Regions from separate parts of the Paenibacillus sp. UNC217MF genome, predicted to be linked through region 1. Evidence: riboswitches for the same ligand, from Rfam matches in the RefSeq annotation. Region 1 holds a riboswitch; the other holds the start of a gene.

Evidence for each region. A riboswitch is a leader RNA that binds a small molecule or an ion and turns the genes downstream of it on or off. The one in region 1 is predicted to bind S-adenosylmethionine.
Region 2: it holds a riboswitch for S-adenosylmethionine, as region 1 does, so the genes downstream of both, BP95_RS0110840 (methionine ABC transporter ATP-binding protein) here and metA (homoserine O-acetyltransferase MetA) in region 1, are expected to answer to the same signal.

Annotation. Positions count from the first base shown of each region.
Region 1 is NZ_JMLT01000010.1:175,042-181,923, forward strand. Features, by position in the region: gene BP95_RS0108090 (MgtC/SapB family protein) at 319-1,023, shown strand; gene BP95_RS0108095 (CBS domain-containing protein) at 1,044-1,301, shown strand; gene BP95_RS0108105 (5'-3' exonuclease) at 1,419-2,309, shown strand; gene BP95_RS0108110 (DUF3055 domain-containing protein) at 2,410-2,706, opposite strand; gene BP95_RS0108115 (HRDC domain-containing protein) at 2,982-4,043, shown strand; gene corA (magnesium/cobalt transporter CorA) at 4,300-5,235, opposite strand; SAM riboswitch class I at 5,783-5,909, shown strand; gene metA (homoserine O-acetyltransferase MetA) at 6,077-6,882, shown strand, end outside.
Region 2 is NZ_JMLT01000017.1:91,698-98,579, reverse strand. Features, by position in the region: gene gnd (phosphogluconate dehydrogenase (NAD(+)-dependent, decarboxylating)) at 105-1,004, opposite strand; SAM riboswitch class I at 1,649-1,756, shown strand; gene BP95_RS0110840 (methionine ABC transporter ATP-binding protein) at 1,852-2,865, shown strand; gene BP95_RS0110835 (methionine ABC transporter permease) at 2,855-3,520, shown strand; gene BP95_RS0110830 (MetQ/NlpA family ABC transporter substrate-binding protein) at 3,661-4,506, shown strand; gene BP95_RS0110825 (iron-containing alcohol dehydrogenase family protein) at 4,512-5,609, shown strand; gene BP95_RS0110820 (YhgE/Pip domain-containing protein) at 5,722-6,879, opposite strand.

The DNA of each region.
Region 1 (6,882 bases):
TTCCTCATGGAAGTATTTAACTAGCGATGAAAGGGGAGGGTAATGGTGGAAGGCAGTCCGAGTCATTTGCGACAACTGATGTACACTCGTAGAGAGGATGTGTCCTATACAAGCGGCCCTCCCATGTCTTGCTGTGCCCTGAATCGTCTTGCATGCTGTATGCACGAGAAGAATCAGTAGGCTTATTTGACGTGTGAGGAATCGACTTGCTGGATGTAATCAAGCTCTCTCTTTGCGAGGGGGCTTTTTTTGTGTGTAGATGTTTTTTGTAGTAGATTGAATTTGAGTAAGTTGAATTTGGGTAAGAAGGTGATCGACATGATATTTTTGACATTGGAAATGATGATGAAGCTCGGTTTGGCGCTATTATTCGGTTTGCTGATTGGGCTTGACAGACAAATTAAGCAAAAACAGCTTGGTTTGAGACCGAGTATGGTCATATGTATTGCCAGCTGCCTGGTTACGATTGTGTCAATTGAGGCATTCGGGAAGTTCGGCGGCACTAACCATCCGAATATGGATCCAATGCGCTTGGCAGCTCAGATCATAAGCGGGGTCGGTTTTATTGGAGCGGGTGTTATCTTGCGAAGAAGCAATGAGGTTATTTCCGGTCTCACTTCTGCAGCGTTAATCTGGTCGGCGTCTGCTCTCGGTGTAGCGATTGGGGCTGGATTCTATTTGGAAGCAACTTGCGGTGCGGCGCTGCTGATTACGGCTGTCAATCTCATTCCGGGTTTAATTAAGATGATTGCCCCTGCCAAGTTGAACCGGCATGATGTGGCGTTGAAGATCGTCGTAGAATCGAACCACCGAATGACGGATCTCATAAAGAAGATTCAGCGCAAGGATCGAACGGATGCAGATGAGTTCCATATCCGCCACTTTAAACTCAAGGATCTGGATAAGGATCGCCAGCGAATTGACCTAGTGCTATCTGTGCCAAGTAATCAATACTTGACGGAAATCTATTATTCCATCAAGAAGATTGAGCATGTTGTGAGCGTAGAGATCGAGCAATTGTAAGTAGAGCGCAAGAAGATGGATTGCTGTCTTATCAAGAGGCGGATTTCTATCTTGATCATATGGAGAGGGAAGAGGCGGAGGACATTAAGCAATTGCTCGCTTACCCAGAAGGTACAGCAGGATCACTTATGACAACGGAGATCATCCGAATCCGTACGACAGATACAATTGCTGAGGTTCTTGATTGGATGCGCCGTTGCTTGACGAATGTGGAGACTATTTATTACAGTCGGTTAGTCGGGATCGTGACTTTTGATGATGTAATGTCTCATTTGTAGCATAAATAGAAAGAATGAGTATGGGTTCCTTGCTTGGCAGAATCCGTTATCTAGTGATTGTAGGAATTATGATATACTTGACGATAGGCATTGAAGCGAAAGGGGTAATCCATACCGATGGAAGTACAATTGAATGATAATAAGGAGCAGCGCTTACTGCTCGTTGATGGAATGGCGCTCTTATTTCGCGCCTATTTCGCTACTGCGTACGGCGGTTCTATTCGTCGAATGAAGGATGGAACACCAACGAATGCGGTGTATGGCTTTATGAGATATTTCTGGGATGCGGTAGAACGGTTCGAGCCGACTCATATTGCATGCTGCTGGGATCTCGGGAGCAAGACATTTCGCTCAGAACAGTTCACAGCGTACAAAGCAAATCGTCCCGATTGCCCAGAGGATCTGGTACCACAATTTCAACTCATTCGGGATGTAATGGATGGATTCGGCATCCCTAATATATCGGCTGAAGGATTCGAGGCAGATGACTGTATCGGAACCTTGTCGCGCTTATTCCGTGATGATATGCATGTCTTTGTCCTGACAGGCGACCACGATATGCTGCAGCTTGTTCATGAACGGACGACTGTGATCATCATGAAGAAGGGGCATGGCAATTATGCAGTCTATTCGCCATTGTCACTCATGGAGGAGCGTCAGCTGACTCCAGAGCAGGTGGTTGATGTGAAGGGGCTTATGGGAGATACTGCGGACAACTATCCAGGCGTGAAAGGGATAGGTGAGAAAACAGCACATAAGCTGATCCAGCAATATCAGAGCATTGAGGGAATATTGGAGAATTTGCCGGAGCTTGCGAAGGGTGTACGGACGAAGATTGAGTCCGACCTTGAGATGCTCCATTTGTCACGACAGCTTGCGCGCATCAACTGCGATGTGCCGGTAGAGTGCCAGATGGATGTCTGTGTATTTGCGCCAGAGCGCGAGTCCGTCAGTGCAATATTTGAGCGTCTAGAAATGAAAAGTATGATATCGTACGTCGGAATGTAACGAACATGGGCGGTAGAATGAAGGGGAGGAGCAGAAGCTCCTCCCTTTTTTGATCATAAGTGCTGTATGAAGGTTGGGTTCGTGAATCCAAGTCATCAGCTTAATCGGTGAAATGCGCCTCGCCTATGACCATGTACAGGAAGCCGCGAAGCTCTTCTCCCTCTTCCTCCGACAAGCGATAAAAGGATTCTAAATAGCCTTCTTCCTTGAGATCGTCCTGCCCGAGAATGGCGGTCAGCCCGCTCTGCAAGTCGGTAACGAGCTTCTTGCCGTAAAAACGGCCTGTAGATGTAATCGCCAAATCAAAGCGCCGATAGCTGTGCCCTACGAAGGTGACGAAGCGTGTTGTTGTCGTCTCTGTGCTGTCCGATAGAAAATCAAGATCATGATTGCTCATTGTTAGCCTCCCTTATCTGCTGCTCCAATAAGATGATATTATTATATAGTAGCGTCCAACATTTAGAAATAGAAATACAGGAATTGACACTGGAGAAGAGCATGCTATAATGGTAATAAATTCATAACTAGGACGAGGAAGCACCTCATTGCGATGCGTATATACGTACCGTGATGAGGTGCTTTCTTTTTTTGTCCGAAAGAAGTGAATAGAAGGTGCAGCAATCGGAGAGGTTGTATCATTATCAAGTCTATCGAATAGGGAGGGCGTAGTTGATGCAAATTGTATGGATGGCCAGGTTAGAGCGAATGGTGCTGGAGGATGGGGAGATGGTGTCTTCTCGTAAGCGGAAGAGGGGAGTAGATTCTTCTCATGATACCGCATATGGATTAGTTACGGCTGGAGTAGATGAGGGGAAGTGGATCCTACTCTGGGAACCAGATGGACAGCCTGCCGAAGTATGGTTCGAGGGGACGGTATGGGCTGAGATGCGGGCGGCTATGCGGCGTGGCATGGCGCGTTTGCTGCACGCTGGGTACCGTCTGACTATTGGGTTTGTGCCGGAGGCCGATATACACGAGCGCAGAATGAAGGAACGCAATGAATGGATTGCCTGCTATGCGGATTTATATGCCCGATCCGAGGTATATGAACAGCTTGCGAAGTGGCGTAGGGAGACGGCGAGCAAGCTGCGCCGGGCCCCTTATTGGATTGCGACGAATCGTATGCTGCGTATGGTCAGTGCCTTGCTTCCGCACACCTTGGAAGAGCTGAAGCAGCTTCCTGGATTCGGGGAAGCGAAGCTGGCATCCTATGGAGCCGACATCATTGCAATTGCGAAGGGGTTTGAGAGGACATCGACTTTCCCGCTGGATTGGATATCCTCCGTTGTATCCGAAGAGGAGTTCGCGAAGTGGGTCTATTCCGAATGGGAATCGAAGCAGAATCAAGAGCTCTCCAAGCTGACAGACCGCCGTGTATTGCTGGAAGGCTTGCAGCAGCAGTTATCGATTGCGCAATTGATAGAGCTTCTTCAGGTAGATCGGCGTGAACTCATTATGCGCATTGAGACGGTAGAACGTGAAGGCTATAATGTGTGCATGCTGGTTGAATCGGAGCTTCAATCTATGCCGGAAGAGCAGCGGGCAACGATAGAGCTGGCATTCGATGAACTGGGCGATGAATACTTGAAGCCAATCTATGTGAAGGCATTTGGAGAATCGGCATTGGACGAATCCTATGCCGAGGTACAAGCGAACTATGAGCAGATTCGATTGCTGCGGCTTCTGCATCGAAGCAGAGCGAGAAGCAGCAGCGTTGCACAAGCAGCAAGCTGACGAATGCCACATATTCGAAGGACGTATGCCCGAGCTCGTTAATGAATTTATTCTGCTGTTTAGGCTAGTTTAGGGGCGTCGTGCTATTTTGTTTGGAAAGCAGCGAAAAACAATTCGCAGTGGTTGGCTTCGTTTTTCGTCATCGGCGAACAAGGTGAGCAAATGGGGATAATCGGGAATACGGTAATGCAAAGAAAACAAAGCGGGGGTGTCCAAGGTCATTATCAAATGACTTTAGAACACCCCCCGCTGATTATTAAATCCAGTCTTTCTTGCGGAATAAGTAGAACATAAAGATACCAAGCGCAAGCATGAATCCGATCATATACAAGGAGCCGTACTCCCAGTCCATAATTGGAATATATCCGAAGTTCATGCCGTAGATCCCTGTTATTAAGGTTAGCGGCATGAATATAGTTGTAATCGCTGTGAACACTCTCATAATATCGTTTGCGCGATTCGCAATGCTAAGCTGATAAGACTCACGTAAGTTGCCCATGAGGTCGCGGAACGTTTCGAATGTCTCCGATACTTTGACGGCATTCTCGTAAATATCCTGGAAGTACTTCTGCAGGTCATCGCCGATCAGCCGCAATTCCTTACGATAGAGGACAAGCAGTACCTCTTTTTGAGGGCCAAGACCCTTCTTGAGCCACAGAATCTCACTTCGCAAGCTGATGATTTCATTGAGATGTTCTTTCTTCGTGCTCATAATGAGCTCTTCCTCAAGCTTGTCGATCTTCGCTTCAATTCGATCTCCTACTGTGAAGTAGTTGTCGACAACCAAGTCAATGAGCAGGTAGAGCATAAGGTCAGGCGTACTCGCTTGCTGCTCCCACAATACAGGCTTCACCATACGCAGCTCGTTAATCTTCTGCTTCGTTACGGTAATAATGAAATGTTTGCCGAGGAAAATGTTCAATGAGCGTAAAAAGATCTCTTCATCGTCAAAGCGAATGCTGTTGAACACGATAAAATAATGACCTTCATAAATTTCGATTTTGGGACGCTGCTCTTCTTCACTCATACAGTCCTCAACTGCCAAATCATGCATGTTGAATAATGGCTGCAGAACGACCAAATCCTCAATGTCAGCATCGATCCAGTAGAAGCCATTCTCTGGCGGTGTTAATGTGACATTGATATCTTCCTCAGTCGTGAAGACGCCCTCGTTGACCAGACGGATTTTCATTGCACTCACTCCTTGACGCTGTCGCCATTGCGACATGCGCATCGTCTAAATGTTACCAGACGACTCGAAACAAGGCTGGGCATGCGCAGTCCGTCGTTCGCGCACGTGATATAAGCCTAGGCACAATTAGTGAACTAGGTTCTCTGCAGAGGCACGAATCCCGACATTGGACTGCGAACTTGCCGCTGCCTGTCGAATCGTAATATTCGGTTGTACGTACGTACTACGGAACGACCTCGGGTCGCCATCCATCCGAACTCACCTCAGCTTGAATAATTGTACGTGACTTTATATATCATGCGTCCAGTGAAGGAACGATTGTTGCCTTCGATTCTAATAATTAAGTAAGGCTTCGACGCACCTTGTTAAGTATAACGCTCGTACTTCAACCTTTCAAGACAAAATCCATTGCCGGAATTCGTCAATAATGTATCGTATGCGAAGGGGGTGGAATCGTGATTTTTTGTTGTGTTCACCTCTTGACGAACAGCTTCTCTTTGCCGTACATTATTACCAAGGCCAAATCAAATGAATATTCATATAAGCAATCTTATCAAGAGTAGGTGGAGGGACAAGCCCGATGAAGCCCGGCAACCGGCGATGCGCAGTATGAAGCGCGACGCACGGTGCTAATTCTTGCAGGGACGATGGAAGTCGTTACTGACAGATGAGAGAGGCTCATGAGCATGTATAACATGACCTTTCTCGTAGTCGAGGAAGGTCTTTTTTGTATGTCTCTAGCCATTTGTGCCGTTTCAAGTCAGGCCTGTTTGCGGTTGCGGCCAATGTGATTTCATGTGCCGACACCATCCAATTACCATTTTCGAGGGGGAGAGCGTCAATGCCGATTAAAATTCCGGATCATTTGCCGGCCAAAGAAATTTTGACCCAGGAGAATATCTTCGTCATGGACGAAACGAGAGCCTATCATCAAGATATTCGTCCGCTGCGAATCATCATTCTCAACTTGATGCCGACGAAAGAGACTACGGAAACCCAACTCCTGCGTTTAGTGGGCAATACGCCGCTGCAAGTTGAGGTGACGCTCCTTCATCCAGCAAGCCATACATCAAAAAATACGTCCGCACAGCATCTATCTTCGTTCTACAAAACATTTGAAGATATTGAAGGAGAGCAGTTTGATGGCATGATCATTACGGGTGCTCCTGTCGAACAGATGAAGTTTGAAGATGTAGACTATTGGGATGAGTTGTGCCGCATTATGGAATGGTCTAAGGAGAATGTAACTTCCACGTTCCATATTTGCTGGGCATCACAAGCGGGACTCTATCATCACTATGGAATTGCGAAATATGCACTGGATCAGAAAATTTTCGGTGTATACGAGCATGTGCTAACTAAGGAAAATGTGAATCTGACACGCGGCTTCGACGAGATGTTTCTTGTACCGCAATCCCGTCATACGGAATTTCGGAGAGAGGATGTCGCGAAGATTGCCGAGTTAGAAATATTAGCGGAGTCGGAAGAAGCAGGAGTGTATTTGGTAGCGACACATGATGGGAAGCAAATTTTCGTGACCGGTCATTCGGAATACGATCCCTGTACACTGAAGTGGGAGTATGACCGCGATATTGCAAAGGGGATGGAGATGGACATTCCGATAAATTATTTCCCGAATAACGATCC
Region 2 (6,882 bases), on a different contig from region 1:
CATATCTTTACTTTACAGATTTGGTTCTGATTGTACCACGGTGCTGCATGGCGCGACCATCGGGCTTGTGGTGATTCTATCTTCGCTATCGAAATAGGAACTGACTATTCCTTCGTTACCACTTGATGTCCGCCGAACTCATTGCGCAGTGCAGCAACTACCTTACCGTGGAAGGAATCGGACTCAAGCGAACGATATCTCATGAAGAGGGACATCGCGATAACGGGTGCGCTTGCTTGCAGCTCCAGTGCAGTTTCCACTGTCCATTTGCCTTCGCCAGAGCTTTGCATAACGCCGCGAATGCTGTCCAGCTTCGGATCTTTGGAGAAAGCATTTTGCGTCAGATCCATCAACCAGCTGCGGATAACCGATCCGTTGGACCATACGCGTGCAACTTGTTCGTAATCGAAATCGAAGTCGCTCTTGTCCAATACTTCGAAGCCTTCCGCGATCGCCTGCATCATTCCATATTCAATACCGTTGTGAACCATTTTCAGGAAATGTCCACTTCCGCTCTTGCCTGCATACAAATATCCTTGATCTACCGCAATGTCCTTGAACAGTGGCTCAAGTGTAGCGAATACTTCTTGGTTGCCGCCAATCATGAAGCAGCCGCCTTCAGCTGCGCCAGATACTCCGCCGGATGTTCCGATATCGAAGTAATGGGCACCCAGTGCATGCACTTTCTCGCCTCTAGCGATGGATTGTTTATAATGTGAATTTCCTCCGTCAATGACAATGTCTCCTGGAGAGAGAAGAGGAAGCAGTGTGTCAACCACTTGATCCACGATTTCTCCAGCTGGAACCATCATCCAGATGATCTTTGGAGCATCCAGCTTCGATACGAGTTCTTCAATTGTATCTGCAGGAATTGCTCCTAGGTCAGCTGCTTTTTGACGTTGTTCAGCATTTACATCAAAAGCGACTACCTGATGCTTGTGCTGCAATATGTTATCTACGAGGTTGAAACCCATTTTTCCAAGGCCAATCATGCCTAATTTCATGCTGTATTCACTCCTGTGATCATGCTGTAAAGTACAACAAGTATACTTGTATACAACTTAGTGTGATCTTATCTTACTGTCTTCTTGCCTATCTGTAAAGTGGAAGTTGTAAGCGCTATATCTCTGTTCGGGGGGATGCAGTCTCATTTAGAGTGATTCTTAGTGGCGGAAATTATGTATCTATATTGTACGTGTGGAGAAAATCTTGACACAGCAGGAAATAGTCAACACCGTCCATGCCAGGAGATGATCGGTCTGATTGAGAAAGGGGAATTTAATCCATCTCTCCGGCTATCATCATGATCACGAAGACATTAACGATTATTCAGAGAATGTGTTGATGTGTTAGGATACCAAAGAAGTAAATGATGTGATGTAAGGTACTCGCTGTGTGAGCGCATTGCATGTATATATTCCCAGTGCTATTTTAAGAATAAATAAGGAGTCGGCGGCAACCGCCCCCTACACAATAGCCGCTTTTAAGGGCGGAAGGCTTTTTGGAGCATAAATAGACCGCATCCTTTGACCTAGGGCGGTCTATTTATGTTTGTTGAAGTGCTGTTTCTGAAAGTGAAATGAAAATATTGTTGACAACTCATATTTTCAGATGTATTATCTTCAACAACAAATGACAACTTCATACTACCTTATCAAGAGTGACTGAGGGACTAGGCCCTATGACGTCCGGCAACCTTACCAGTGAGTAAACGGTGCTAAATCCTACGGAATGATTCCATTCTGAGAGATAAGTGTGGCGATACTGCCAATTCAGCCTCTTTCTCTCTTAGGGAAAGAGGCTTTTTAGTTTTCATCCAGGTGATAGCAACAGAATGGCGGGGTGTGTGAAATGATTGAAATTCGGAGTTTGGTTAAGGAGTACCGAAGCAAGACATCGAACGTCATCGGCGTAAATAACGTCTCTCTTCGAATCAATAGGGGAGAAATTTACGGGATTATTGGACGAAGTGGTGCTGGGAAAAGCTCGTTGCTGCGCTGCATCAACTTGCTGGAGGAACCTACATCTGGGAGTATCCTCGTCGATGGCGTTGACTTGACGAAGCTGCAAGGAGAGAGTTTGCGACAGGCAAGACTGAAGATCGGCATGATCTTTCAGCACTTTCATCTTATCCGCTCCAAGACGGTATTCGAGAATATCGCATTTGCTCTGAAGGCCAACAACAAGTCGAAGGCAGAGATTGAACCGCGTGTCCTTGAATTGCTTGACATGGTTGGTTTGGCTGACAAGCGAGATGTATATCCTGCTCAGCTCAGCGGCGGGCAGAAGCAGAGAGTAGGTATCGCCAGAGCGCTGGCCAATGAACCGCATGTGCTGCTGTGTGATGAAGCAACGTCTGCGCTGGATCCTGAGACGACTCAGTCAATCTTGGAGCTGCTGAAGAAAATCAATCGTCAGCTTAACCTGACGATTGTATTGATTACGCACGAAATGGAAGTGGTGAAGGACGTCTGTGACCGGATGGCGGTGATGCAGAACGGCAATGTGGTAGAAGAGGGGCCGGTATATAACATTTTCTCTGATCCACAGCATCCGATGACCCGCTCGTTCATCAGCAGTCTGTTCCAATTCAATCTTCCAGAACGATTGATTGAGCATTGCAAGGGAACGATCGTGAAGATTCACTTCGTGGCGCCGCAAGCAGAGGAAGCAATCATTACTGATGTAATGACGAACTTCAAGGTTAGAGCAAATATTTTGCATGGCAAAATTGAATACATCCATGACAACCCGCTAGGCATTCTGATCTTGGAGCTGAATGGAGAAGTATCAGAGCTGCGGCAAGCACTCGACTACATCAAAAAACGAACCTATCGATTGGAGGTCATCCATCATGCTGAGTGATTCGATCATCCAACTGCTGCCGGACTTGGGCAAGGCATTTGTCCAGACGCTCTATATGGTTGGAATTTCGCTGTTTGCTGCCATAATTCTGGGTCTTCCCATTGGAATTCTATTATTTGTAACCGATAAGGGGCTATTCCTCGAAAATGCGTTTACGAAAAATGTGCTAGGCTTCATCGTCAACATGATTCGCTCAATTCCGTTCATCATCTTGCTGGTGACACTGCTGCCGCTGACGAAGCTCATTGTCGGTTCAACGATAGGCCCGACGGCTGCTTCGGTATCGCTCTCGATTGCGGCAATTCCGTTCTTCGCCCGCTTGGTAGAGACGGCGCTGCGCGAGATTGACAAAGGTGTCATCGAAGCGGCAATCTCCATTGGTGCAACACCATGGATGATCATTAGGGATGTACTTCTCCCTGAAGCGAAGCCAGGCATCATCCAAGGCGTGAACATTACAGCAATCAGCCTTGTCGCTTATTCGGCAATGGCTGGTACAGTCGGTGGAGGTGGAATCGGCGATTTGGCGATTCGGTTCGGTTACTATCGCTACGACAACACTGTAATGTTTACCACGGTAATCATTCTAATCTGCTTGGTGCAGATCATTCAGTACGGAGGAGACTTTATTGCAAAGAAAGTAGACAAGCGATAATGCATTCGCTGTCGATCATTTGAAGTCAACCGTTACGAAGCAACGGAAGAAAAATATCAAGATCACGCCGTCTTTTTGGTATTGAAAAAGGGACATAAGGCACCAAATCCATACAAAAAACATATACGGAGGTCATCAACATGAAGAAAACAGCTCTTATTCTTTCTCTTATTCTAGCAATTGGCTTGCTGGCTGGATGCGGCAGCAAAGACGCATCAACGGGTTCAGGAGACGCAAAGCAGGAAGAAAGCAAAGCAATCAAGATCGGCGCAACAGCAGGCCCTTATAGCGATATGATAACGAAGGCGATTAAGCCGATATTGGAGAAGAAAGGCTATTCCATTGAGTTGGTTGAATTCGGAGATTATGTGCAGCCGAACCTGGCATTGTCGAATGGGGATTTGAATGCGAACCTGTTCCAGCACAAAATCTACATGGAGAACTTTGCAAAAGAAAATAAAATTGAATTGTCCGAGCTTATTTCGGTACCGACGGCACCAATGGGCATCTACTCGTCTAAGTTCAAATCTTTGGATGAAGTTGCTGACGGAAGTACAGTAGCGATTGCGAACGATCCGACGAACCTGGCGCGTACATTGGGCTTGCTGCAAGATGCAGGACTCATTACCGTGAACAAGGACATCGATCCACTGCGTGTATCGGAGAAGGACGTGAAGGACAATCCGAAGCATCTTGTTCTACAGCCAATCGAGGCTGCTCAGCTTCCGCGCGCAGTAGACAGCGCTGACCTGTCTCTTGTTCCGGGCAACTTCGCACTTGCTGCGAAAATGAACCTGCTCGATGCTCTGAAGCTCGAAAATATGCCGGATGATTACCGCAATCGTGTCGTTGTGAATACAGCTGATTTGGACAAGCAATTCGCGAAGGACTTGAAGGAAGCTGTTGAATCTGCCGAATTCGAGAAAACAATAGATGAACAGTTCAAAGGCTTCGGCAAACCAGAGTGGATGCTGAAAAGGAAGTGACATCGATGAAGAAGGAAGAGCAATCTATCGTCGTTAGAGGTACGCCGGCAGTCTATCATTGTGAAGCGGGCATTTTGGACAAGCTAGATACATTATTGGCACCGTATCAATACAAGCGAGTGATTGTCGTGCATGGTGATCGCTCCTTGGAGGCGGCGCAGCCCTATTGGCCGAAGGAGACGAACACAACACTGTTATATCTCCGTTATCAAGGGGAATGCACATTGCAGGAAGCGCACCGGATTGCATGCTATGCACAGGCCGAACGAGCGGATGCCATTCTTGGACTCGGCGGCGGCAAGGTAATGGACTTGGTCAAGGCAGCAGGCAATACATCGGGGCTGGATACGATTCTCGTGCCAACGCTCGCCTCGAATTGTGCAGCATGGACGCCGCTCAGCGTGTTCTATAACGAAGAAGGACAATTTACACACTATACCGTTTTTCCGAAAAGCACACTTATGGTGCTGCTTGAACCACGCATTGCCTTGCATGCACCTGTTGATTATCTGCGTGCAGGGATTGCCGATACATTAGCGAAATGGTATGAGGCGGATGTACTCATTCGTGGTTTGAAGCATCGTTCAGCCGCTGTTCAGGTTGCGCATCTTACAGCGCGTCTATGTCAGACCGCTCTTCTGGAGCATGGACGGCAGAGCATTCTTGACGCGGAGCAGAAGCAGCTATCCGATGCATTTGTAGAGGTAGCGGAGACGATCATTATGACAGGCGGCTTAGTAGGCGGCTTCGGCGATCATCTTGGTCGAATAGCTGGAGCACACTCGGTTCATAATGGTCTCACTGCTGCGCCAGCGACACATCATTTGCTGCACGGCGACAAGGTCGCGTACGGCACCCTCGTTCAATTGGTGCTGGAGGATAATGTTGCGGAAGTGAAGAATTTGCTGCCGTTCTACGAAGATTTGGGCTTACCTTATCGATTAGGTGACCTTGTATTATCTGTGGAAGACCGTCCAACGTTGGAGAGCATTGCGCGGCAAGCGACTCTCCCACAGGAATCCATACAGCTGATGAAGCCAGAAGGCGTAACCTCGGACGAGGTATACGAAGCAATCGTGAAGCTGGAGCAAATTGTATCGTGAGGAAGGAATGAAGCGCCATCTGTTCGCTAATATGCGGCGGATGGCGCTTTATTGTCATGTAATGCGTATTTCGCGGTATCTTGTTGTGTCTACGCATCATTAATAAGTTTGCTTACGAAGCTAGCTGTCCATGTTCTTTTGTTTTGCGCGGCAATAACTGTACCCCTCCAACAATAACAGTCGTCAGCAGGATGACCACAGTCAAGATGAGCAAGAGCGCATGGATTGAATCCGATATGGCTGGACCCCCGTTCACTAGGTTCATAATGCCAGTTACGGCATAGGTACCAGGGGAAAATTCACTGATTTTCTGATAGAAAGATGGCAGCAGAGCTCCCGAGGTGATCAACTGGATCGACAGCAGTGCAATATTGACCCATGCACCAGCATCGCTGAAGATGTAAAAGGACAGCTGAGAGACAAATAGAAACGTGATGACGTAAGCGAGTTGGAATAGCCACATTATGCCGAAGCCTTGATCGGAATGAACACCCATTAGCGCCACCATTCCCGTGCCGACCGTTGTAATGATCAAGGAGGCCACAATATTGAGCAGGGAGCGAGCTGTCAGGAGTGTCCATTGGCCACATTTTTGTTTAATAGCTTTGGCAGCCTTATTCATTTCCATGGTGAACTGCATGCAGCCAACGAAGGAAGCCAGCAGCAGCATCATGGGAACCATCGTCCACGAGAAGTTCGAAATGGGATGGACGTTATTCATTTCGGCTACAACGCGTGCAGACATGGATTCGGATAGGCTGCTTGCTTGCGACTGTGGAACATGTACCTGCTCCAGTACTTGGGTCATGCCCGTACGAACCGCATGTTCATTGAGTGAAGTCGTAATTTGGCTGGAGACAGATTGCATTACACTTTTGACCATGCTTGGATTGGATTCGTTCACAGCGTACGTGATGACAGCTTTCTGTGTCGGATCCGTTAGCTGCTTAGAGAAATTGCCTGGAATATGCACAACCATTTGCACCTTGCGTTCTTCAAGCTGTGTCATCGCCTGATCAAGACTCGCTTCCTCTTTCATGTGAGTTGGCAGCTTCCCCATAATCGATTGCACCGCTTGCTTGCCAACTACTTGATCCTCATTCACTATGGCAATGGCTAACCGATTCACATTGTCTGTCAAATGATCGTACCCGGTCAGCCAGATTAGGCTGAATAGCACTTGAAAAGTAAGCGCGGTAATAAGGCCAATAATGACCGACGGCGACTGTAACAGGTGAAGAAAAGTGGATTTTACAGACATTTTGTTCATAAA